DNA from 3 places in the Bradyrhizobium sp. USDA 4501 genome. Region 1 is predicted to be linked to each of the others. Evidence: riboswitches for the same ligand, from Rfam matches in the RefSeq annotation. Region 1 holds a riboswitch; each other region holds the start of a gene.

Region 1 (7,368 bases):
AAAGCATGATGTATGCGCCACTGGCATGACCTACCGGCAAGCCCATCAGAAACCGCGATATTTGAGGCAGCGCAAAGCTTACCATGCACCCATCCGATAATCGAGCGCCCAGAGAGCGAGAGAGGCATCCCAATGCGACCGGACCTAGCACGATCCTACGGGCAGCACCGACTACCGCGCTACACCAGCTATCCGAGCGCCCCTCATTTCTCATCATCAGTTCGGGAGTTCGACTATCAAGCTTGGCTCAAGTCTCTCGACGGCCAGCGGTCCGCCTCGATCTACGTGCACGTCCCATTCTGCCGAAGCATGTGTTGGTACTGCGGCTGCCATACATCTGTCACGAAACGCGACGATCCGATCGCGATCTATACGGCTGGATTGCGCACTGAAGCCTACCTCGTTGCAGAAGCCGTCGGCCAACGACAGCCAATCTCTCATATCCACTTCGGCGGCGGCACGCCGACGATCCTGACACCTGAAGCATTCGCGGATTTGGTCGGCTCGTTGCGTTATTCGTTCGCCGTCCTGCCTGATGCCGAGATCGCCGTGGAGATCGATCCCCGCATGTTGAGCAATCCGATGGCCGAAGCCCTGGGCTATAGCGGGGTCAACCGGGCAAGCCTTGGCGTGCAGAGCTTCGACCCGGTCGTCCAGCAGGCCATCAACCGCTCGCAGAGCTTCGAACAGACCGCAATTTCGGTCGAGCGGTTACGCCACGCCGGCATTTGCCGGATCAATTTCGACCTGCTGTATGGGCTGCCCGGACAGACGGTCGATTCGTGCCTGGATACCGTCGACAAGTGCCTCGAGTTGCATCCGGACCGGTTTTCTGCCTTTGGTTACGCGCACGTTCCGACCTTCAAGAAGCATCAACGCAAGATCGACGAATCCACTCTGCCCGACAGCGTCGAGCGCTATCTCCAATCCGAAATGCTAGCTCACACTTTGGTTGACGCTGGATACGTGCGTGTAGGCCTCGATCACTTCGCCCTGCCGCATGACAATCTCGCTGTGGCGGCGAAGCAAGGCAGGTTGCGCCGCAATTTCCAGGGATATACTGACGATTGCGCAGACACGCTTATCGGCCTCGGTGCCAGCGCCATCGGCCGCCTGCAACAGGGGTTCTTAGCAAATGCTGTCTCGACCAGGGATTACATCGCTCGCATCACCGAGGATCGGCTCGCGACGGCGAAGGGCTATTTACTGACTGATGATGATCGCTACCGGGCGGAGATCATCGAGCGAATTATGTGCGACATGACAATCGATCTCTCCGAGATGTCTCGCCGTCACGGCAGGGATCCGGATTCGGCCGTTGTCGATCATTTCCGGCTTGACAGCCTTATCGCAGATGGCGCCGTCGTGGTCGACAATGGCCGACTCTCCGTAGCTGACGACGCCCGGTTCCTGATCCGGTGCGTCGCCTCCGCGTTCGACGCTCACCTCGCTCGGTGCGGGGCTACGCACAGCGCGGCGGTCTAATCGTGTGAACGGCGGGCTTGCCACTCTGGCAATCCCGCACTTCAGTCACCAGTGAGAGCATCCTATTTGTCCGCCACGTTCATGGTCGCGCGTCGATCCGCCCATCCATTCCAAACAGAGTCCCAAACCTTCGCCAGAGTGGAACCGGACAGACTGCCTGCACAGCCAGATCAACACGAAGCCACTCATGTATTGGTTGCTTGAGTGATTCTTGGGTCGCGTTTGCTCGCATGGTCGCGCCGATCCAGCGGCAGGAAAGCGCCGTTAATTGCACTTCGCCTCGATCGGTACCAACGCGGCCGGGCGTCGCCAGCCACGGACTTTTGTCGCCTCGGCAAGCCGTTGTGAACGATGCTCATTGCAGACAAACCTTAGTCTAGTCTTCCAATACTCGACTACATCGGTCGCATACCACAGCATGATTGAGCTATGCTGAGCCGTGCTTTAACTCGGGTTCAGATTTACGGCGAATGCCCTCGCCGGCAATCGGATCATCGGCTGTCCTCCCTCCGCCGATGGGAGTCGGCGACGTTTAGCGTCGCTCTTCTCAGACTTAACTTTTGCCCGGCCTGCTAAGCGTGGCCGGGCTTTTTTCTGTCGTGCAAGCTCGGTCGAGATGATCCAGAGCGCAAACGCCCTATGAGCGGATCAGCGCCCTGGAGGAGAGAGCCAAGCGCTGGATCAACGACTTGGCCGATCAGATGCCGCGCGAAGTTGCCGGGCGGCGGCGACCATGTTGATCAGCGCCGGGCGAACCTCCTCCCATTTGCGCGTCTTCAGACCACAATCCGGATTGACCCAGAGCTGCGAGTCCTGCAACCGCTGCCGAGCCAATGCCATCAGCTTCTTCATTTCCCCTGCCTCGGGAATGCGTGGAGAATGGATGTCGTACACGCCCGGCCCGATTTGATTGGGATATTTGTAGTTCCTGAACGCGTCGAGCAGCTCCATCTTCGAGCGCGACGTCTCGATCGAGATCACATCCGCATCCATTGCAGCAATGGCGTCGATGATGTCGTTGAACTCAGAATAGCACATATGCGTATGAATCTGGGTTTGATCTGCAACGCCTGATGAGCAAATGCGGAAGCTATCGACGGCCCATTGAAGGTAGGCCCCCCACTCCAATCGGCGCAACGGCAATCCTTCGCGGAGCGCAGCTTCGTCGATCTGGATCATGCTCGCACCGGCTATCTCGAGATCGCGGACTTCGTCGCGTATCGCCAGTGCGATCTGCCGGCAGACCTCGCCTCTTGGAATGTCATCGCGAACAAACGACCAATTCAAGATCGTTACTGGCCCGGTCAACATCGCCTTCACCGGCTTGCTGGTCAGTGATTGCGCGTAGAGCCACCAATCCACAGTGATCGGTTTTGGCCGCGAAACATCTCCGAATAGCATCGGTGGCCTGACACAGCGCGACCCATAGGATTGCACCCAACCATTCCTGGTAAATGCGAAGCCGGCGAGTTTCTCGCCGAAGTACTGCACCATGTCATTGCGCTCAAACTCGCCGTGCACGAGGACGTCTAGACCAATGTCCTCCTGCCAACGCAGAGTGCGCGCAGTCTCCTCCTTGAGAAATTTGTCGTATTGCTCGTCGCTCATGACGCCTTGCGAATGTGCCGCGCGGGCATTACGGACCTCTGGGGTTTGCGGGAAGGATCCGATCGTCGTGGTAGGAAAGGCCGGTAGTCCAAAGCGCTTGCGTTGGATCTCGGCCCGATGGACAAATGGGCTGGCACGCCGGCGCATGGCTTCGTCGATCGCTCGCATCCGCACCGCGAGATTGGCATCACGGATCTTTGGTGAAGTCCGGCGGACCGTCACGGCCAACTGCGATTCAGCAAGACTTTGAGCAACATTCTTATCACCCGCGAGCGCCCGCGCTAGGATCGCAAGCTCACGCATCTTCTGTACCGAAAAGGCAAGCCAACTCTTGAGATCGGATGCAAGTCCGGTCTCCAGTTCAACATCGACGGGCACATGGAGCAGCGAGCAGGACGGAGCGATCTGAACACGATCCCTGCCCAGCTTCGCAATGGCGGGATCCAGTTGCTGGCGGAGCGTCGACAGGTTCGACCGCCATACATTTCGTCCGTCGACGACGCCGAGAGACATGACGAGATCACTTCGCCGCGCAGCAATGATCCGGCTCAACAGATTCGGTGCGCGAACCAAATCCACGTGCAGTCCGGCAACGGGCATGTTCAAAGCTATGTCCAGATTATCGCCGAGATCACCGAAATAGCTCGCGACCATGATCTTGACGTCTGGTACTTCCCTGGCGAGCCGATCGTAGACACGCAGCAAAGATCTTCGCGCTTCCTCCTCCAGATCAAGGACCAGGCAGGGCTCGTCGCATTGAACCCAGCTTGCTCCCCTTTTGCCTAGTTCTTGCAGAACCTCGATGTAGACCGGTATTAGCTCATCCAGGAGAGACAGCGGCTGAAACGCGGGATCCGCACTCTTGCCAAGCTTCAAGAATGTGACCGGCCCGATCAGGACAGGGCGCGTCTGGAACCCCAGGGCCTTGGCTTCCTCATACTCCTCGATAGGCTTGCGAGAGGATAGGCGGAACCTCTGTCCCTGATGAAATTCAGGAACCATGTAGTGGTAGTTGGTGTCGAACCACTTGGTCATCTCCTGTGCGGGCGCGCTAGATCCGCCCGATCCGTGGCCGCAACTCGTATTCTGGCGATCGCATTGTGAACCGCGCGCCATGTCGAAGTACGTCTTGAGCGAAACCGATTCGATTTTCGACGCATAGACTTCCGGGATGGCACCAACCATGACAGAGGTGTCGAGCACTTGGTCGTACAACGAAAAATCGTTGGACGGAATGACGGTGACACCGAGGGATTTTTGGCGGGCCCAGTTCGCAGCACGCAGGCCAGCTGCGGCCTCGAGCAATTGCTGTTCGCTGATTGCGCCGGCCCAGTAACTTTCAAGCGCGCGTTTGAGCTCGCGTCTTGGACCGATCCGAGGCGTTCCAAGCGTGGCAACCGGAAGGGAGAGAAGAGACATAGCGCTAACCCCGTAGTTGGGGGCAAAGGCCAAGGCGGACGCAAGCAGGATCGCCCGAGCGGCGGCGGCTTGGCGCACCACCGGGACACCCCGCCCGTGGACGTATATGTGGTCGAGGTAGGTCTCCTGGCTCGCGGGTCATCGCTGCTGTCCGGCCTTCCCGAAGCCGCACGGGCTTCAGTGACTTTGTTGGACGGCGGCTCGCCGCTTACAGTTGCGGGGGCAGCGCCGGCATGTTCACCGGCTTCCCTCTTAGCTCCGAATCCAGCGGGACCGGAGAACCTCTACGATTTGGATTATCGGCAAGAGACCTCTTCCGTCAACCTCTCAGATGACTCTCTCACGTCAATGCTGCCATCATCAGTGACTCAAAATGATAAACGTCGAAAGTTGATCACGCGATTGGAAGCTTATCCAATAGACGCAGTCTGCAATATATGTGTCGAAAGGATTGTCGAAGGCGCAGGTCGCGGCGCTTCGAGTGTATTTCGGTCTCTCGACAGTCAAGAGCCGCGCCAGGGACAACACACCTGCGAAAACTCCATCAGCAACCGGTCGCCATATTGATCTACGAGCCAACCAATCCTGGTAGGCGATTTGCGGTCTCTGATGACGCTAATACTCGGGCATGCATATCGATTCGCCTCGACGAACACCGGAAGGCCCGCAATGACAATGGCTGTTTGGAGCGCTGTCGGCGTCCTTGCTGTCACCCTCTTTGCGGTCGGCCCGTTCGGGGGCTGGTAAGAGTTCATGAATCAATCCGTCAGACAACTGCTCTCGAGAATGTTGAGCAACTCAAGAGGAAGCTAGCGCGACTTGATCGTTTCTCGCTTGCCGCGTGTCGCGACTGGAAACGGTCATCCCACCATGAATGCGGAGCCGAGGCAGCTGGACTGAGCGGACTGCAACATCGTGCGCGTAGGTAGAAACCCGCGCACCATATCATCTGCCTGCCCCAGAACGCGCTTTCGACGATTCCACACGCCCGGCGGTGACGAGTGGTTTTGCTTATCATCATTACAAGCCGATAGCGATCGCAGGCGTTCGGGTGACCGCGCCGGACCAGACGGTTCAACAGCACTCCAAAGTGCGCCCCGATTTCTCATCCGTAAATCGGCAGCGGCCTTCGCTTTGGCCTCGAAGATCGGCACGACAAAAGCTGAACAAGCTCGAGCGGATCGGCTGAATGGAAACATAGAAACGAGCGTAGGTCGGAAAGCCGACAAACACTGCACGAATCTGGCGGGATTTGCCGGCTATTTCCTGGCACGAAGAATGCAAGCTCAAGGGTGCCCAGGCTTCTCCTCCTGGGCAGGTCCAGCACAGCAAATTGGGGTTGTGGCTGGCCCACTGAAGTTAGCGGCGCGTGACCCGAGGGGACAGCGCCTGCTCGCGCGGGACATCGGCAGGTGCCCGCGTCACGTTGCCGCTAACTTCTTCCGATCGAGCATAGCATTGAAGGCTGCCGCTTTGACGTGTGGATGAAAAATCGATGGTCCGGCCGTTATGAAGAGAATGTCTGCAAGAGGCGTGCTTTGCCTCTGTCAATCGCTAATTTTCGTTGCTGGGCTTGTTGCGACGGGCAACACTGCGCGAGCCGTCGAAAGCGCGCTCGTCGAACGAGTCAAGTCAACCTGGCGAGCGCGAGACGGTGAGACAATCGAGCACATTGTCTCCAAAGTTTCGAAAGTGGCGCAATTCGTCCCTCGAAACTGGGGAATCGCCGAAAGCGTCGACCACACTGAGTATGTTTACCTTTCCTGGACCAGGCATCAGGATAACAGATCAGACGAACATTACGTTATTACCTGGAAAGTCGGGACCGACGGAAAGATTGAAGTTGCGTCTCCCTATGCAAAGCCTATCGAACTCGGCTGGCGCGCCCTGGCGCTTTCACTCATCGCCAGTGAAGTCACCGACGGCGAAAAAGACGCAAACCTTCGTTTTCTGCATAATCCGGTCAATTTCAACTTTGTCGCGACTGCGCAAGGCAAGCTCGGCGATCTGCTCCGGCACGGCCGCTGTCATATCATCGAACCTGTAATCGTGGATTACGTTCGAGCGACAAATGACAAGCCGACCGAGAAAGAAGACCGGTGGCGCGTTCTGCTGTTGGTGAACTGCAACATACCAGGGCCCCGCTATTTCACCCAAAATGGGGTCATCACCTTCGACAAGCGCGAGGGACACGATTGGGAGCCGCAATCCTTCCTTGCCAAGAGGATTGCGACTTTTCCTCCGGGGTCCTGGTTCCATCACATAGATCAAAATGAACGGGACGCGTTGGAGGGGGTGCGAAGGGCATCGAGAACTGATCAGGGTGGCAGCGCTACTCATGAGCGTTGAGCGCCTCGGCCCCACACCAAGATCCATCCGCCGGAAAATTTAATTCATCGCTCTGAAATGGCATGCGGATCGCCGCTCGCAACAATGCGGGGACGCCTTGGCACCGCAAGCCCGTAAAGCCGACCGCGTCAGTCCCCACGCCGCCATTATGCCGAGCTTCTTGCTTTCTTCCATTCGAGCATCGAAGGCCAGTCAGGCGTTGTCGGAGTCATTCGCGCAGCGTTTGTTGCGGATACGGTCGCAGATACAGGCCACCGTGTGAGTCAAGCATGGTGGTTTTGTAGCGTAGGATCAAGCGGGAGGCCGATCTCTTTTGAGCAATCACTCTTATCGTGAGTTGTCCCGACTTCCGCTTTCCCCACCATGATGAACCTCGCGTAGCCCTGTCGAACGATAACAATCATAGGAGGCCTAGCATCGCCGCTTCTTCCGCTCGGCGGCGAAGCGCCCCGCTTCTTCCGAGCCTTTGGAGAAATGGCGTACCAAGAGCCGTATTCCTGGGTCGCG
Region 2 (7,368 bases), 1.1 Mb from region 1:
TAAGTTGACCTCGGCGGGACTGCCGGCGCCCTCGACCAGCACCAGATCGGCGCGCTGCTTCAGGCGCGCAAAACTCTCCAGCACCGCGCCCATCAGCGATGGTTTCATGCCGGCATATTCGCGCGCGCGTGCGGTGGCGATCCGTTTGCCGTGCACGATGACCTGGGCGCCGACATCGGTCTCGGGCTTCAGCAGCACCGGGTTCATGTCGGTGTGCGGCTCGACGCCGGCGGCGAGCGCCTGCAACGCCTGTGCGCGGCCGATCTCGCCGCCATCGACGGTCACGGCGGCGTTGTTCGACATGTTCTGCGGCTTGAACGGCAGCACGCGCAGGCCGCGCCGTCTGGCGGCGCGGGCGAGGCCGGCGACGATGAGCGATTTGCCCACGTCCGAGCCGGCTCCCTGGATCATCAATGCGCGCGCCATCGTGATGCCCGTCAGAACTCGACGCCCGGCTGGGCCTTGATGCCGGAGCGGAACGGATGCTTTACCAGCGTCATCTCGGTGACGAGATCGGCAATCTCGATTAGCTCCTCCTTGGCGTTGCGCCCGGTGAGCACGACATGGGTCATCGGCGGCTTCGACGTGGTCAGGAAGTCGACGACATCGGCGATCGCGAGGTAGTCGTAGCGTAGCGCGATGTTGATCTCGTCGAGCACGACCATGCGCAGGCTCGGGTCTGCGATCAGCTGCTTGGCCTTTTCCCAGCCGGCTTGCGCTGCCGCGATGTCGCGGGCGCGATCCTGCGTCTCCCAGGTAAAGCCTTCGCCCATGGCGTGAAATTGACAGAGATCGCCGAAATGCCCGGTGAGCAGGCGGCGCTCGCCGGTATCCCAGGCGCCCTTGATGAACTGCACCACGGCGCAGGGAAAGCCGTGCGCCACACAGCGCACGATCATGCCGAACGCGGAGGACGATTTTCCTTTGCCGGCGCCGGTATGAACGATGATCAGGCCCTTTTCACCGCTCTTGGTCGCCATGATGCGGTCGCGGGCGGCCTTCTTTTTCGCCATCTTGTCCGCGTGGCGCGCATCCGGCGAAAGATCGGTGCCGACGGCGCCGTCTTCAGCGTCCTTTCCATCAGAAGTCATCACATTCCTTCGGCTTGACAAGTGCGAGGCTTGGACGAATGGTGGTCCTGCGTTGGTTCCTGTCCTACGACAGGCGAAGAGGGAATGCGATAGGGCTCCGCTAAATCGGGCCCGAAGCGCAGCCGCCCCCGCGACCGTGACCGGAGAGATGCCCAAGCCACTGATTCCATACGGAGTCGGGAAGGTGGGCATCGAAGGGTAAAACCTGCTCCGCAAGCCGGGAGACCTGCCAACGCAGCATGTTGTGAAACCGGCGGACGGGGTGTTCCGCGACGGGGAACGAACCTGTCCAAAATCGGTTCGTGTGCCTCATCGCTTCCCGCTGTCAATCCAGGAAGGGCGATGAGCGTTACACTTCATGTCTGCATCACCTGCCGCGCCGGCCGGACGCCGGCGGAACGTGAGCTCGCGCCCGGTGCACGCCTGCATGCCGCGCTTGTCGAGGCCGGCGTGCCTGATGACGTCAATCTGGTTCCCGTCGCATGCCTGTCGGCCTGCAGCCAGGGTTGCTCGGTCGCGCTCAGCGCGCCGGGGCGCTGGTCCTATGTCTACGGCCGACTGTCCGCTGATAATGCCGCGGATGTGATCGCCGGTGCCTCCGCCTATGCGGCGGCGCCCGACGGCATCGTGCCGTGGCGCAGCCGTCCGGAAATCTTCCGCAAGCAATCGCTCGCCCGCATTCCACCTCTTCCCGTCGTGCCGGAGGCCGCAGAATGACCACGCTCGCCAAAATTCCGGTCACCGTCGTGACCGGCTTTCTCGGCTCCGGCAAGACGACGCTGATCCAGCATCTGATCCGCAATGCCAACGGCAAGAAGCTCGCGGTGCTGGTCAACGAATTCGGCAGCGAAGGCGTCGACGGCGACATCCTGAAGTCGTGCGCCGACGCCAATTGTCCGGCCGAGAACATCGTCGAACTCGCCAATGGCTGTATCTGCTGCACCGTCGCCGATGATTTCATCCCGGCGATGGAGCAGTTGCTGGCGCGGAACGTGAAGCCCGATCACATCGTGATCGAAACTTCCGGGCTCGCGCTGCCGAAGCCGCTGCTGAAAGCGTTCGACTGGCCGGAGATCCGTTCGCGGATCACGGTCGACGGCGTGATCGCGCTCGCCGACGCCGAGGCCGTCGCCGCCGGCCGTTTTGCGCCTGATCCGGCCGCGGTGGATGCGCAGCGTGCGGCGGACGACAATCTCGACCACGAGACGCCGCTGTCGGAAGTGTTCGAGGACCAGATCGCATGTGCCGATATCGTGCTGCTGACCAAGGCGGACCTCGCGGGGGCGGAGGGGATCAAGGCAGCGAAAGAGGTGATCGCGGCCGAGATGCCGCGCGAGGTGCCGATGTTGCCCGTCGTCGACGGCACGATCGACGCGCGCGTGATCCTCGGGCTCGGGGCGGCGGCGGAAAGCGATCTCGCGGCGCGGCCGTCGCATCACGATGGCGAGGAGGAACACGAGCACGACGATTTCAATTCCGTCGTGATCGATCTTCCGGAAGTTTCGGATGTCGACGCGCTGGTCGCCTCGATCAAGGGGCTGGCGCGCGAGCAGAACGTGCTGCGCGCCAAGGGCTACATCGCGGTCGAAGGCAAGCCGATGCGGCTGTTGGTGCAATCGGTCGGCGAGCGGGTGCGGCATCAGTTCGACATGCCCTGGGGTGCACGGGCGCGGCAGTCGAAGCTCGTCGTGATCGGCGAACATGCCGACATCGATGAAGCCGCGATCAGGGCACGGCTTGGTGTCTGATGCACGTCGTCTTCCGCGAGAGCCGCGGCCTTGAGGAGACCGCGACGCCAAGGGACCTCGGCCAGGATCCGGCCGATCTCGTGGTGTTGTCGTTTTCCGACAGCGATCTTGCTGCCTTCGCGGCCGGCTGGCGGCGCGGCCGTGCTGCGCTGCCGTCGCTGCGGCTCGCCAATCTCGCGGAGCTGCGCCATCCGCTGTCGGTCGATACCTATATCGAGCGGACGCTCTCGCACGCCCGCGGCATTCTGGTGCGGCTGATCGGCGGCGAGCCCTATTGGTCATACGGGCTGGCCGCGGTGCATCGGCTGGCGAAGGAGCGCGGCATTGCCCTGGTCGTGCTGCCGGCCGATGGCCGCGACGATCAGCGACTCGATGAATTCTCGACCTTGCCGATCTCGACGCTGCGCCGCCTCAAGGTGCTGTGCGACAAGGGCGGTCCTGTTGCCGCGCAGGCCGTGATCGCGCAGCTGGCGCTCGCGTCCGGACTCTATGCCGGGCCGGTGGTCGGCGAGATCGATCTTCCCGAGATCGGCGTCTACGATTCCCGGCGCGGTGCCATCACGGCGTTGCCGGCACCGGACGGCCGGCCGCGCGTGCTGGTGACGTTTTATCGTTCCTACCTCGCGGCCGGCGACACGGCGCCGGTCGATGCATTGATCGATGCATTGCGTGAGAGGGGCTTTGATGCTCATGGCGTGTTCGTCACCTCGCTGAAGGCGGCGGGCGTGGCCGATTGGCTGCGCGTTCAGATTGCGCAATGCGCTCCAGCGGCGATCGTCAATGCGACCGCGTTTTCCACGGCCGGTGACGACGGCACGACGCCGTTCGACGCTGCATCATGCCCGGTGTTCCAGGTCGCGCTGTCGACCGCGAGGCGCGAGGATTGGTCCTTGTCGCTCCGCGGGCTCTCGCCCGGCGATCTCGCGATGCATGTGGTGCTGCCGGAGGTCGACGGCCGCCTGTTCACAGGGGTCGTGAGCTTCAAATCGCCCGGTGAGCGCGATCCCGAGCTGCAATTCGCGCATCTTGCGCATCGACCGGATGCCGAGCGCGTCGCTGCAATTGCCGCACGCGTGGCCGCCTGGCATCGGCTTGCCAGCAAGCCGGCACAGGAGAAGTGGCTTGCGCTGGTGCTCTCGAACTATCCCGGCCGGCCGCATCAGATCGCGCATGCCGTCGGACTCGATGCGCTGGCGTCGGTCGGGGCGATGCTGGCTGATCTCGCGGGCGCGGGATTTGACCTTGAGCCGGTGGAGTCGCTGGGCGACATTCTTTTGCGCAGGAATTTGACGTGGAACGTCGCCGACTATCGTGCGGCGCTTTCCGGCCTTCCCGAGCTGCTGCAGGACGATCTCAGCCGCGCATGGGGCGCGCCGGAAGATGATCCCGATTGCCGTGACGGCGCATTTCATTTCGCGGCGATCTGCTGCGGCAAATCGGTCATCGCCGTTCAGCCGGAGCGCGGTGAGGTGGGGCAGCGCGACGCCGACTATCACGATCTCGCGCGCACGCCGCGCCACGCCTATGTCGCGTTCTATCTGTGGCTCAGGCAGCAGGCCATCGATGCCGTCGTCCACATCGGCGCGCACGGAACGCTGGAATGGCTGCCTGGCAAGTCGGTTGCGCTGTCGCCCGCATGCTGGCCGGAGGCGCTGATCGGCGATCTGCCTGTTGTCTATCCCTTCATCGTCAACGATCCCGGCGAGGCGGCGCAGGCCAAGCGCCGGATCGGTGCCGTGACGATCGGTCATCTGCCGCCGCCGCTCGCGAAGGCTGCGGTGCCGGAAGGCTTGCGCAATCTCGAGCGCTTGCTCGATGAGTATTCGACCGCCGATGGTCTCGATCCGGCGCGGCGGCAGCGCCTGATCGCCGCGATCCGCGAGGAAGCACGCATCGCCGGGCTGGAAGACGATCTCGGTCTCGCCGCGTCGGTCTCGGCGGCCGAGGCCATTCCGCAGATCGATCGTTTCGTCTGCGACCTCAAGGAAAGCCAGTTCGGCGACGGCTTGCATGTGTTCGGACGGGGCGCTTGCGGCGAGGCGGAGAGGGCGGCGCTGCGCGATGCGCTCGCGGGTCGGCGCGTGGCGCCGGGGCCGTCGGGCTCGCCCTATCGCGGACGCCGCGACGTGCTGCCGACCGGGCGCAATCTGTTTGCGGTCGATCCGCGCGCGGTGCCGACGCCGTCGGCGCATGCCCAAGGCGTGAAGCTTGCCGAAGAGCTGCTGCGCCGTCATTTGCAGGATCACGGCGACTGGCCGAAGGGACTCGTGGTCGACCTCTGGGGCTCCTCGACGATGCGCACCGCGGGCGAGGATTTTGCGATGGCCCTGCACCTCGCCGGCATCGCGCCGCGCTGGGATCATGGATCTGGGCGGGTGTCGGGCTACGACATCATCGCGCCGGCGGAGCTCGGCCGGCCGCGCATCGACGTCACGCTGCGGGTGTCGGGGCTGTTCCGCGACGTCTTTTCTGGGCTGGCCCAGTTGTTCGAAGCCGCGGCGGAGGCGTTGTCCGAACGCAGCGATGAGGCGGACGAGAATCCCTATCGGCAGCGCATCGCGCGCGTGTTCGGTCCTCGCCCCGGACATTATGGTGTTGGTATTTCGTCGGTCCCCGATGTCTTCACACCGGAGGCGCGCGAGGCGGCCGGCGAAGCATGGCTATCGGCATCGTCGTGGGCTCTCGCATCCGACGGCGAGATGCGGCCCGATCGCGCCGGCATCGAGGCGCGGCTCGCGGCTGCGGACAGTTTTGTTCACACCCAGGATCTGCCGGAGACCGATCTGCTGCTGGCGGCCGACTACGCCGCGCACGAGGCGGGCATCGCGGCGGCGGCGAGGCGCCTTGGCACGAAAGCCCCATCGCTCTATCACCTCGATGCGACGCGGCCGGATCAGCCTCATGCCCGCGCGTTGACCGAGGAAATCTCACGGGTGGTGCGGGTGCGCGCGGCCAACCCTGCCTGGATCGCGGGCATGATGCGCCATGGCTTCCGTGGTGCCGCCGAAATCACAGCGACGTTGGAGCACATGGCGGCGTTCGCCCATCTTGCCGGCGCGGTGCCGCCGCATCTGTTCGATCTCTACTACGATGCGACGCTCGGCAATGACGAGGTTCGCGGCTTCATGGCGCGCGAGAACCCGGCGGCGCTGGCTGCGATCGAAACCTGCTTCGCGAGATTGCATGAAGCCTCGCTCTGGCAGACGCGGCGCAATTCGATCGCGGCTGCGCTGCAGGAGGCCTCATGAGCGCGGTTGCGGTCAAGGGCTGGTGTCCAGGCGCGCTGCGGCCGATGCAGTCAGGCGATGGCCTCGTGGTGCGCATTCGCCCGCGCGGCGGACGGCTGGACGCGGCGCAGGCAGCGGGAATCGGCAGGCTGGCGGCGCGATACGGCAACGGCCTGATCGACCTGACCAGCCGCGCCAATCTCCAGGTTCGCGGCGTCAGCGATGAAGCTTATCCGCCCCTGGTCGATGGGCTCGCTGAACTCGGGTTGCTGGACACGGACTCGAATACCGAGGCGCAGCGAAACATTCTGGTGACGCCGTTCTGGACTGTCGCCGACGAGACGCGCTCGCTTGCGACCGAGCTTGAGCAGGGGCTTGCCGGTGCCTCGTTTGATCTTCCAACCAAGTTCGGCTTCGCAATCGATGATGGCAATGCGCGGATGCTGGCGGATGCGTCCGCCGATATCAGGATCGAGCGCGATCGCGGCCGGGGACTGCTGGTGCGGGCCGATGGCGCGCAGCGCGGGCTTTCGGTCATGCGGAGCGAGGCCGTTCAGGTCGCGTTGGCGCTGGCCGAATGGTTTGTCACCTCCGGCGGAACCAGGGGTGAGCGGCGACGGATGGCGGCTCATCTCGCCGGCGGCGCGAGCCTGCCGCAGTCGCTTCGCGGTGATGCCGAACCCGTCGGCCAATCGTCGAGTCCCGTGCCGGGCATCTATCCAATGGGCGCGATGGTTGGCGTCGCCTTCGGGCAGATGCCGCACCAGACGCTCAACGATCTCGCCGGCTGCGCGCGGGCTCTCCGCATGACGCCGTGGCGGATGATGCTGGTGGAGGGGATGCGCGAGATGCCCGGTGGGGCGGACCTCGTGACTGATGCCGGCGATCCGAGGCTTCGTGTGGTCGCCTGCAGCGGCGCACCGCGCTGCGGCGATGCGCATGCGGACACGCGTATGCTGGCATCGGCGCTCGCGCGGCATATTCCATCCGATGCGCGGCTTCACGTCTCCGGCTGCGCCAAGGGCTGCGCCCATTCCGGTTCTGCGGATGTTACCCTCGTTGCGACAGACGAGGGCTTTGATCTGATCCGCCGCGGCACGACGCGGGATGCGCCGGTCCTCCGAGGATTGAGCAGTACGTACCTCGTTGCAAATCCTACCGTGCTGACGGGAGGCCATTGATGCCGCACGTCTACGAGACCGATGGCGCGGCGATCTATCGCCAGTCCTTTGCCACCATCCGCTCCGAGGCCGATCTTGCCCGCTTCACGCCAGACGAAGAGCCGGTGGTCGTGCGCATGAT
Region 3 (7,368 bases), 3.7 Mb from region 1:
TCGCGATGATCAACAGCTATTTCAGCGTGATGATCGCGGTCGTCGCGGTGCTCGCCTGTGCCAGCGCCTCGCGCTATTACCTCGTGATGACGATCGGCGAACGCATCGTCGCCGATCTCCGGCGCGACGTGTTCGCGCATCTGATTTCGCTGTCGCCCTCGTTCTTCGATTCCGCGCGATCAGGCGAATTGGTGTCGCGGCTCACCGCCGACACCACTCAGATCAAGTCCGCGGTCGGCGCGTCGGTGTCGATTGCGCTGCGCAATCTGATGCTGTTCTTCGGCGCCGCCGCGATGATGGTGATCACCAGCCCGCGGCTGTCCGGCTTCGTGCTGCTCGCGATCCCGATCATCGTGATTCCGCTGGTGGCGTTCGGCCGCTGGGTGCGGCGGCTGTCGCGCACCGCCCAAGATACGCTGGCCGATGCCAGCGCCTATGCCTCCGAACTGGTCAACGCGATCCGCACCGTGCAGGCCTATACCGGCGAACGGCTCGCCAGGACGCGCTTTGCCGGCGAGGTCGAGCAGGCCTATCAAGCCGCGCGCAGCTCGACCAAAGCACGCGCGGTGCTGACGCTGATCGTCATCTTCATCGTGTTCGCCAGCGTCGTCGTGATCCTCTGGGTCGGCTCGCACGATGTGCTGGTCGGAACCATCAGTCCGGGCCGGCTCGGCCAGTTCATTCTCTATACGGCGTTCGCCGCGAGCGGCCTCGGCCAGCTCAGCGAGGTCTGGGGCGAGGTCTCGGCCGCATCGGGCGCCGCCGAGCGGCTGTTCGAGATCTTGCGCGTCAGGCCGCAGATCGCGGCGCCCGCGTCGCCGCGCGCGCTGCCGCAGCCGGCGCGCGGCGATGTCGGTTTCGACGATGTCAGCTTCGCCTATCCGACCCGGCCCAACGCGCTTGCGGTCGATGAAGTGTCGCTCTCGGTCCGGTCAGGTGAGAAGGTCGCGATCGTCGGCCCGTCCGGCGCCGGCAAGAGCACGCTGTTCCATCTGCTGCTGCGCTTCTACGATCCGAAATCGGGCACTATCTCGCTCGACGGCGTGCCGATCCGGCAGGCCGATCCGGCCGAGGTGCGCGCGCGCATCGCGCTGGTGCCGCAGGATTCCGTGGTGTTCGCCGCAAGCGCCCGCGAGAACATCCGGTTCGGCCGGCCCGATGCCAGCGACGCCGAGGTGGAGCGTGCCGCCGATCTCGCCCATGCCACCGAGTTCCTGCGCCGCCTGCCCGATGGCTTCGACGCCCAACTCGGCGAGCGCGGCGTGACGCTGTCCGGCGGCCAGCGCCAGCGCATCGCGATCGCGCGCGCGATCCTGCGCGACGCGCCGCTGCTGCTGCTCGACGAGGCGACCTCGGCGCTCGACGCCGAGAGCGAGACGCTGGTGCAGACCGCGCTGGAGGAGTTGATGCGCCACCGCACCACGCTGGTGATCGCGCATCGGCTGGCGACCGTCTTGTCCTGCGACCGCATCCTGGTGATGGACCAGGGCAGGATCGTCGAGCAGGGCACCCACGCCGAACTGGTCGCCGCGGGCGGACTCTACGCCCGGCTGGCCCGGCTGCAATTCGAGGGGATCTGAAAGAATTGGGGCTCGGCGCGCTCCGCCTATGCGATTCCTATGCAATCGGGGGCGCGCTCCCCTCGAAAACCTATTCCTGCGCAAGGATAGTCGCGCCGCGCCCGACCTCCATCGACAGCCGAAGGACGTCCGGCGCGCGGGGTGTTCGACTGATGCGCGAGAATGCGACCGAACCGGAGAGCAAGCTGCTCCGTGCCTGGCAGCTTGCCGTGCTGCGCTTCGCAGTGACGCTCGACGACGACGATCGGATGCACGCGCTCGGTGTGGCCGGCGAGGTCGACCGGCTGGGCGGCGCGGCCGATGACGCCTTCCACTTCTTCCGCAGGACGACCGCGGAGCTGTGCGCGGCGATCTCCGGTCAGGGCGCGGATCAGGATGCCGTCATCCGGCGGTTCCTGGCGCAGATCGACAATGTCAGGCTCAAGCGTGCGGTCGAAGCGGCGTTAGCCAGGGACCGCACGCCGCCGAAACTCGTGGCGAGCCGCGTGAAGCCCGGCGCCGATCTCTGGCGCGGGCTGCCGTCGCGGCGTGCAACCGGAACGTAGGAAGGGCCTCACTCTGCAATCGCCATCACGGCGCGGCGGATATTCCGTCACAGCATGTCGCCACAACCCTGGCCGGCTTGCTGCGATCAGTGCGATGCGCTTCTCTGTGCTCGACAGGAGACCGGTCGGTTTCGGAATGCGGGGAGTGGCGAGATGGGTGGCTTGGTGATCAGCGGCGGCCGGGTGGTGGATCCGGCCAGCGGGATGGACGCGATCGGCGATGTCGCCGTGGTCGACGGCAAGATCGCCGCGGTCGGCACCGGCCTCGGCGGTTCCGAACGGCAGATCGACGCGACCGGGCTCGTGGTGGCGCCGGGCTTCATCGACCTGCACGCGCATGGCCAGACCATTCCAGCCGACCGCATGCAGGCGTTCGACGGGGTGACGACCTCGCTCGACCTCGAGGCCGGCGTGTTGCCGGTCGCGTCCTGGTACAAGCGCCAGGCCGAGAAGGGCAGGGTGCTGAACTACGGCGCCGCCGCCAACTGGGCCTTCGCGCGCATCGGTGCGATGACCGGCTCGAATTCGGAGAGCTCGCTGGAATCGTTTGGTGCCGCGATGCGCGATCGCCGCTGGATCGAAAACGTCGCGACCGAAGGCGAGGTCGGCGGCATCCTGGAGCGCCTCGCCAATGCACTGAACGAGGGCGGCATCGGCATCGGCATTCTCAACGCCTATGCGCCGGGCGCCGGCGTGCAGGAATTGACCGCGGTGTGCCAGCTCGCGGCGGATCATGCGGTGCCGACCTTTACCCACGTCGCCTACATGTCGCGGATCGATCCCGAGAGCGCGGCGGAAGCCTATATCCGCCTGATCGGCTATGCCGGCGCCACCGGCGCGCATATGCACATCTGCCACTTCAACTCGTCGAGCAAGACGGATATCGAGCGCTGTGTCGCGCTGATCGCGAAAGCGCAGGCGCAGGGCCTGCCGATCACGGTGGAGGCCTATCCCTACGGCACCGGCTCGACCGTGCTGGCGGCGACCTTCTTCAGCGATCCGAAATTCGAGGAGCGCAACGGCCTCGGCTACGATTCGGTGCAGCGCGTGACCGACGGTCACCGCTTCGGCAGCCGCGAGGAATTGCTGGCGGCACAGGCCGAAGAGCCCTCGACCTTGGTGCTGTGGCATGTGCTCGACATCGAGAACAACGCGCATCATCGCGATCTGCTCGATATGGCGGTGCTGTATCCGGGCGGCGCGATCGCCTCCGACGCGATGCCGTGGACGCTGTCGGACGGCCGCCCCTACAGCGGCGACGCCTGGCCGCTGCCCGACGATGCGACCTCGCATCCGCGCTCGGCCGGCTGCTTCACCCGCTTCATCCGTGAATGGGTGCGCGAGCGCAAGAAAGTGTCGCTGCTCGAGGGCATCCGCAAATGCGCGCTGATCCCGGCCGAGATCCTGTCGGCGAGCACGCCGGCGATGCGGGCCAAGGGCCGGCTGCAGGTCGGCGCCGACGCCGATGTTGTGGTGTTCGACTACGAGACGCTGAGCGATCGCGCGACCTTCTCGGCGATGAATCGTCCGGCGGAGGGCGTGCGGCATCTCGTGGTCAGCGGCCAGCCGCTGATCAGCGATGGTGTGCTCGATGTCGCGGCGCGTCCCGGCCGGCCGGTGCGCCGGCCTATCACGGGGGGCTGAGGTGCCGGTCCCGATCCTGCTGGTCGCGGGCTTCCTCGGGGCGGGCAAGACCACGGTCGTCAACCATCTGCTGGCGCATGCGCAAGGGCGGCGCATCGCCGCCGTGGTCAACGATTTCGGTGCGATCAATATCGACGCCGAGCTGATCGCCGGCGCCAGCGACGGCGTGGTCAGCCTGAGCAATGGCTGCATCTGCTGCACGCTGGAGGGCGCCCTGCTGCGCACGCTCGCCACGTTGCTGCGGCGTGATCCGCGTCCCGAATTCATCGTGATCGAGACCAGCGGGATCGCCGATCCCGCCGACATCGTGCGCAACCTGATGGATCCCGTGATCTGGAAGGAGGCGCCGCTGGAGACCGTGCTGTGCGTGGTCGACGCGACGCAGCCTGCGGCGATGCTGAACGATGCGCTGCTGCGCTCGCAGCTCCGGGCGGCGGATGTGGTGGCGCTGAGCAAGGTCGATCTGACTGACGCCGCTGCGTGCGCCGCGATCCGCGACGCCGTGCGCGCGGTGCGTCCGGCGGCCGTGGTGGTCGATGCCTTGCATGGCGAGGTGCCGGCCGCGCTGCTGTTCCCAGCGGACCTCGATCATGTGTCGGCGCCGCGCGAGACCGCGCCGCGACGGCCGTCGTCCGATCGCTTCGACACGCTGAGCTGGACCTCGGAGCGGCCCGTCGTGCTGCCGCGCTTGCAGCAGGCGATCGGCAGACTGGCGCCGAAGCTGGCGCGGGCGAAGGGATTGTTCGAGACGGTGGAGCAGCCCGGGCGGCTGACCGTGCTTCACCTCGCCGGCGGCCGCGCGACCTTGGCTGCGGGCGGCGTGCCGTCGCCCGGCGTGCCGCGCACGCGCATCGTGTTCATCGCCGAGATGGGTGCGCTGTCGCGCGCGGAGATTGATGAGGTGATGCAGGGATGCGTCGAGGCTCAGTGACGCGAACCTACGTTTCCCGTCATACTGAGGTGCGAGGGAAGCGGCGTCTCGAAGGATGAATCGGCCACCAGCCGGGCCGTGCATCCTTCGAGACGCGCGTGCCGCGCTCCTCAGGATGACGGGTTGCCTTTCGGCGTCAGCCCTCGACGTCGCTGTGTCATCGCCGCAGCAGCATCTCGCAAAGCATGTGTGCGACAATCGCATCGAATTGACAGCCTTGCCGGCACCACCTATCGTTTTTGCCGACGGTTCCCTTCGGGGATCAAAAGGGAATGCGGTGCGAGGGTAACCCCAATGCCGCAGCTGTCCCCGCAACTGTAAACGGCGAGCCTTTCGTCAATTTTGCCACTGGGCCATCGGCCCGGGAAGGCGTCGACAGGCGATGACCCGTGAGCCAGGAGACCTGCCGTCAGTCGTGGTCACACGCGAGCACATCGGGCGGGGGCGTCCTGGTGGGATCGGAGCACTGCCTTTTTTGGCAATGCGCCAGTCCACGTTCGCGGTGACGTGCCACGTTACCGCGAGTCCTTTTCATGTCTCCGTCCTCTCCCGTTGCGCGCAAATGGCGCCTCGGTCTTCTCTGCTCCCTGTCATCATTGTTGTTGCCGGTCGAAGGCTCGGCACAAACGCCGCCACCAACCAGACTCGATCCGATTGAGGTCGCGCCTTCCGCTGCGGCAAAGCCGAAGCCTGCGGCGCGCAGCCGTGACATGACCGCTGCGGCGCGGCCACGGCCGAGGCCTGCAACAGCCGGCAACGCCCCGCGCGTCGCGGCGTCGGGCGTACCGGGATCGGCATCGCCGACGCTCAATGCCACCACGCAGGGCGGCACCGGCAGTCGTCTCAACCTGACGCCGCTGCAGACGCCGGCCAGCGTCGAGATCATCACGGCGCAGACCATCGCTGAACGCGGCCAGCATAATGTGCTCGATGCCGTCACCCAGGACGCGGCCGGGTTCGTCGCAACGCCGGCGCCAGGCAATGGCGGCCTGTCGTTCAGCACCCGCGGCTTTGCCGGCAGCAACTCGGTGATGACGCTGTATGACGGCACGCGCTTCTATATCGGCTCCGGCACGCTGACGTTCCCCTATGACACCTGGTCGACGCAGCGCATCGAAGTGCTGCGCGGCCCGGCCTCGGTGCTGTACGGCGAAGGCGCGATCGGCGGCGTCATCAACGTGATTCCGAAGAAGCCGCAGAGCACGCCCTATAACGAGGCCGAGGTTTCGCTCGACAGCAACATGACGCGGCGGCTCTCGGTGGACAGCACCGGTCCGATCAATCCCAATGTGTCGTACCGCATCAACGCCACCGGCAACATGTCGGACAGCTGGGTCGATCGCGACAAGACCTCGAACGCGGTGGTCTCCGCTGCCGTGCGGGTGCAGGCGTCGGACAATCTCGCCTTCACGCTCTCGGAAGATTACGGCGATCGCAGCCCGTCGCGCTATTTCGGCACGCCGCTGATCAACGGCGCGATCCAGGACGCGCTGCGTTTCAAGAACTACAATGCAGCGGACAGCGCGATCCGCTATCAGGACAGCTGGACCCGGTTCAAGACCGAGTGGGACGTCGCCGACGGCATCAAGGTCAACAACACGCTGTATTACCTGACCAGCGAGCGGCACTGGCGCGACATCGAGAACCACACCTGGAATCCGAAGACCCAGCTGATCGATCGCACGAGCTATATCGAGATCTTCCACGACCAGAAGCAGCTCGGCAACCGGATGGATACGACCTTCAGCGGCCACGTGTTCGGCCTTGCGAACCAGGTCGTCGCCGGGTTCGACGTCAACCGGATCGACTTCACCCATACCAACAACTCGCCCTATGGCGGCGCGTCGTCGGTCAATCCTTATGTGTTCGATCCCGGATCGTTCTTCGCCACGACGACGGCGACCACGCCGGGCTTCAACGCGATCGTCAATCAATACGCGCTGTTCGCCGAGGATCGGCTCTCGCTGACCGATCAGTTGTCGCTGGTGACCGGGGTCAGGTATGATCGCCCCGGAGTGGACCGCACCGACTACAAGACGCCGGCAAACAGTTTTGAGACGACGCTATCGGGCACTAGCTGGCGCGCGGGCCTCGTTTACGAGCCGATCAAGAACCTCGCGTTCTATGGCCAGTACGCGGTCGGCGTCGATCCGGTCAGCAATCTGATCTCACTGTCGACCACGCAGAAGACATTCCAGCTTGCGACCGGCAAGCAGACCGAGATCGGGGTCAAGCAGTCGTTCTGGGGCGGCCGCGGCGAGTGGACGCTGGCCGCCTACGAGATCGTCAAGACCGGGCTCACGATTCCCGATCCCGGCAACCCTACCGGCGGCGTGGCATTGCAGATCGGCCAGCAATCATCCCGCGGGGTCGAAGGATCGATCGGGCTCGCGCTGAACGACGGCTGGCGCGTCGACGCCAATCTTGCGCTGTTGCGCGCCAGATACGACAACAACAGCCAGGTGGTCGGCGGCAAGATCGTCAGCTTCAACGGCAATGTCCCGGTCAACGTGCCGCAGCAGGTCTCGAATGTCTGGCTGACCTGGGATTTCGCGCCCAACTGGTCGGTCTATGGCGGCGTGCAGATCGTCGGTGCGATGTACTCCGATCTTGCCAACACCCAGCTGCGTCCGGGCTACAATGTGGTCAATGGCGGCGTCAGGTGGAA

The links. A riboswitch is a leader RNA that binds a small molecule or an ion and turns the genes downstream of it on or off. The one in region 1 is predicted to bind cobalamin.
Region 2: another riboswitch for cobalamin. It lies ahead of ACVWZM_RS03105 (DUF1636 family protein); the one in region 1 lies ahead of metE (5-methyltetrahydropteroyltriglutamate--homocysteine S-methyltransferase).
Region 3: another riboswitch for cobalamin. It lies ahead of ACVWZM_RS24725 (TonB-dependent receptor); the one in region 1 lies ahead of metE (5-methyltetrahydropteroyltriglutamate--homocysteine S-methyltransferase).

Annotation. Positions count from the first base shown of each region.
Region 1 is NZ_JBSSEX010000001.1:1,743,845-1,751,212, forward strand. Features, by position in the region: gene hemN (oxygen-independent coproporphyrinogen III oxidase) at 133-1,485, shown strand; gene metE (5-methyltetrahydropteroyltriglutamate--homocysteine S-methyltransferase) at 2,167-4,512, opposite strand; cobalamin riboswitch at 4,612-4,813, opposite strand; gene ACVWZM_RS08145 (nodulate formation efficiency C protein) at 6,205-6,861, shown strand.
Region 2 is NZ_JBSSEX010000001.1:649,325-656,692, reverse strand. Features, by position in the region: gene ACVWZM_RS03115 (cobyric acid synthase) at 1-426, opposite strand, end outside; gene cobO (cob(I)yrinic acid a,c-diamide adenosyltransferase) at 438-1,091, opposite strand; cobalamin riboswitch at 1,128-1,339, shown strand; gene ACVWZM_RS03105 (DUF1636 family protein) at 1,434-1,808, shown strand; gene cobW (cobalamin biosynthesis protein CobW) at 1,805-2,839, shown strand; gene cobN (cobaltochelatase subunit CobN) at 2,839-6,087, shown strand; gene cobG (precorrin-3B synthase) at 6,084-7,247, shown strand; gene ACVWZM_RS03085 (precorrin-8X methylmutase) at 7,247-7,368, shown strand, end outside.
Region 3 is NZ_JBSSEX010000001.1:5,422,871-5,430,238, forward strand. Features, by position in the region: gene ACVWZM_RS24705 (ABC transporter ATP-binding protein/permease) at 1-1,580, shown strand, start outside; gene ACVWZM_RS24710 (hypothetical protein) at 1,733-2,125, shown strand; gene ACVWZM_RS24715 (amidohydrolase family protein) at 2,279-3,769, shown strand; gene ACVWZM_RS24720 (CobW family GTP-binding protein) at 3,771-4,700, shown strand; cobalamin riboswitch at 4,930-5,125, shown strand; gene ACVWZM_RS24725 (TonB-dependent receptor) at 5,234-7,368, shown strand, end outside.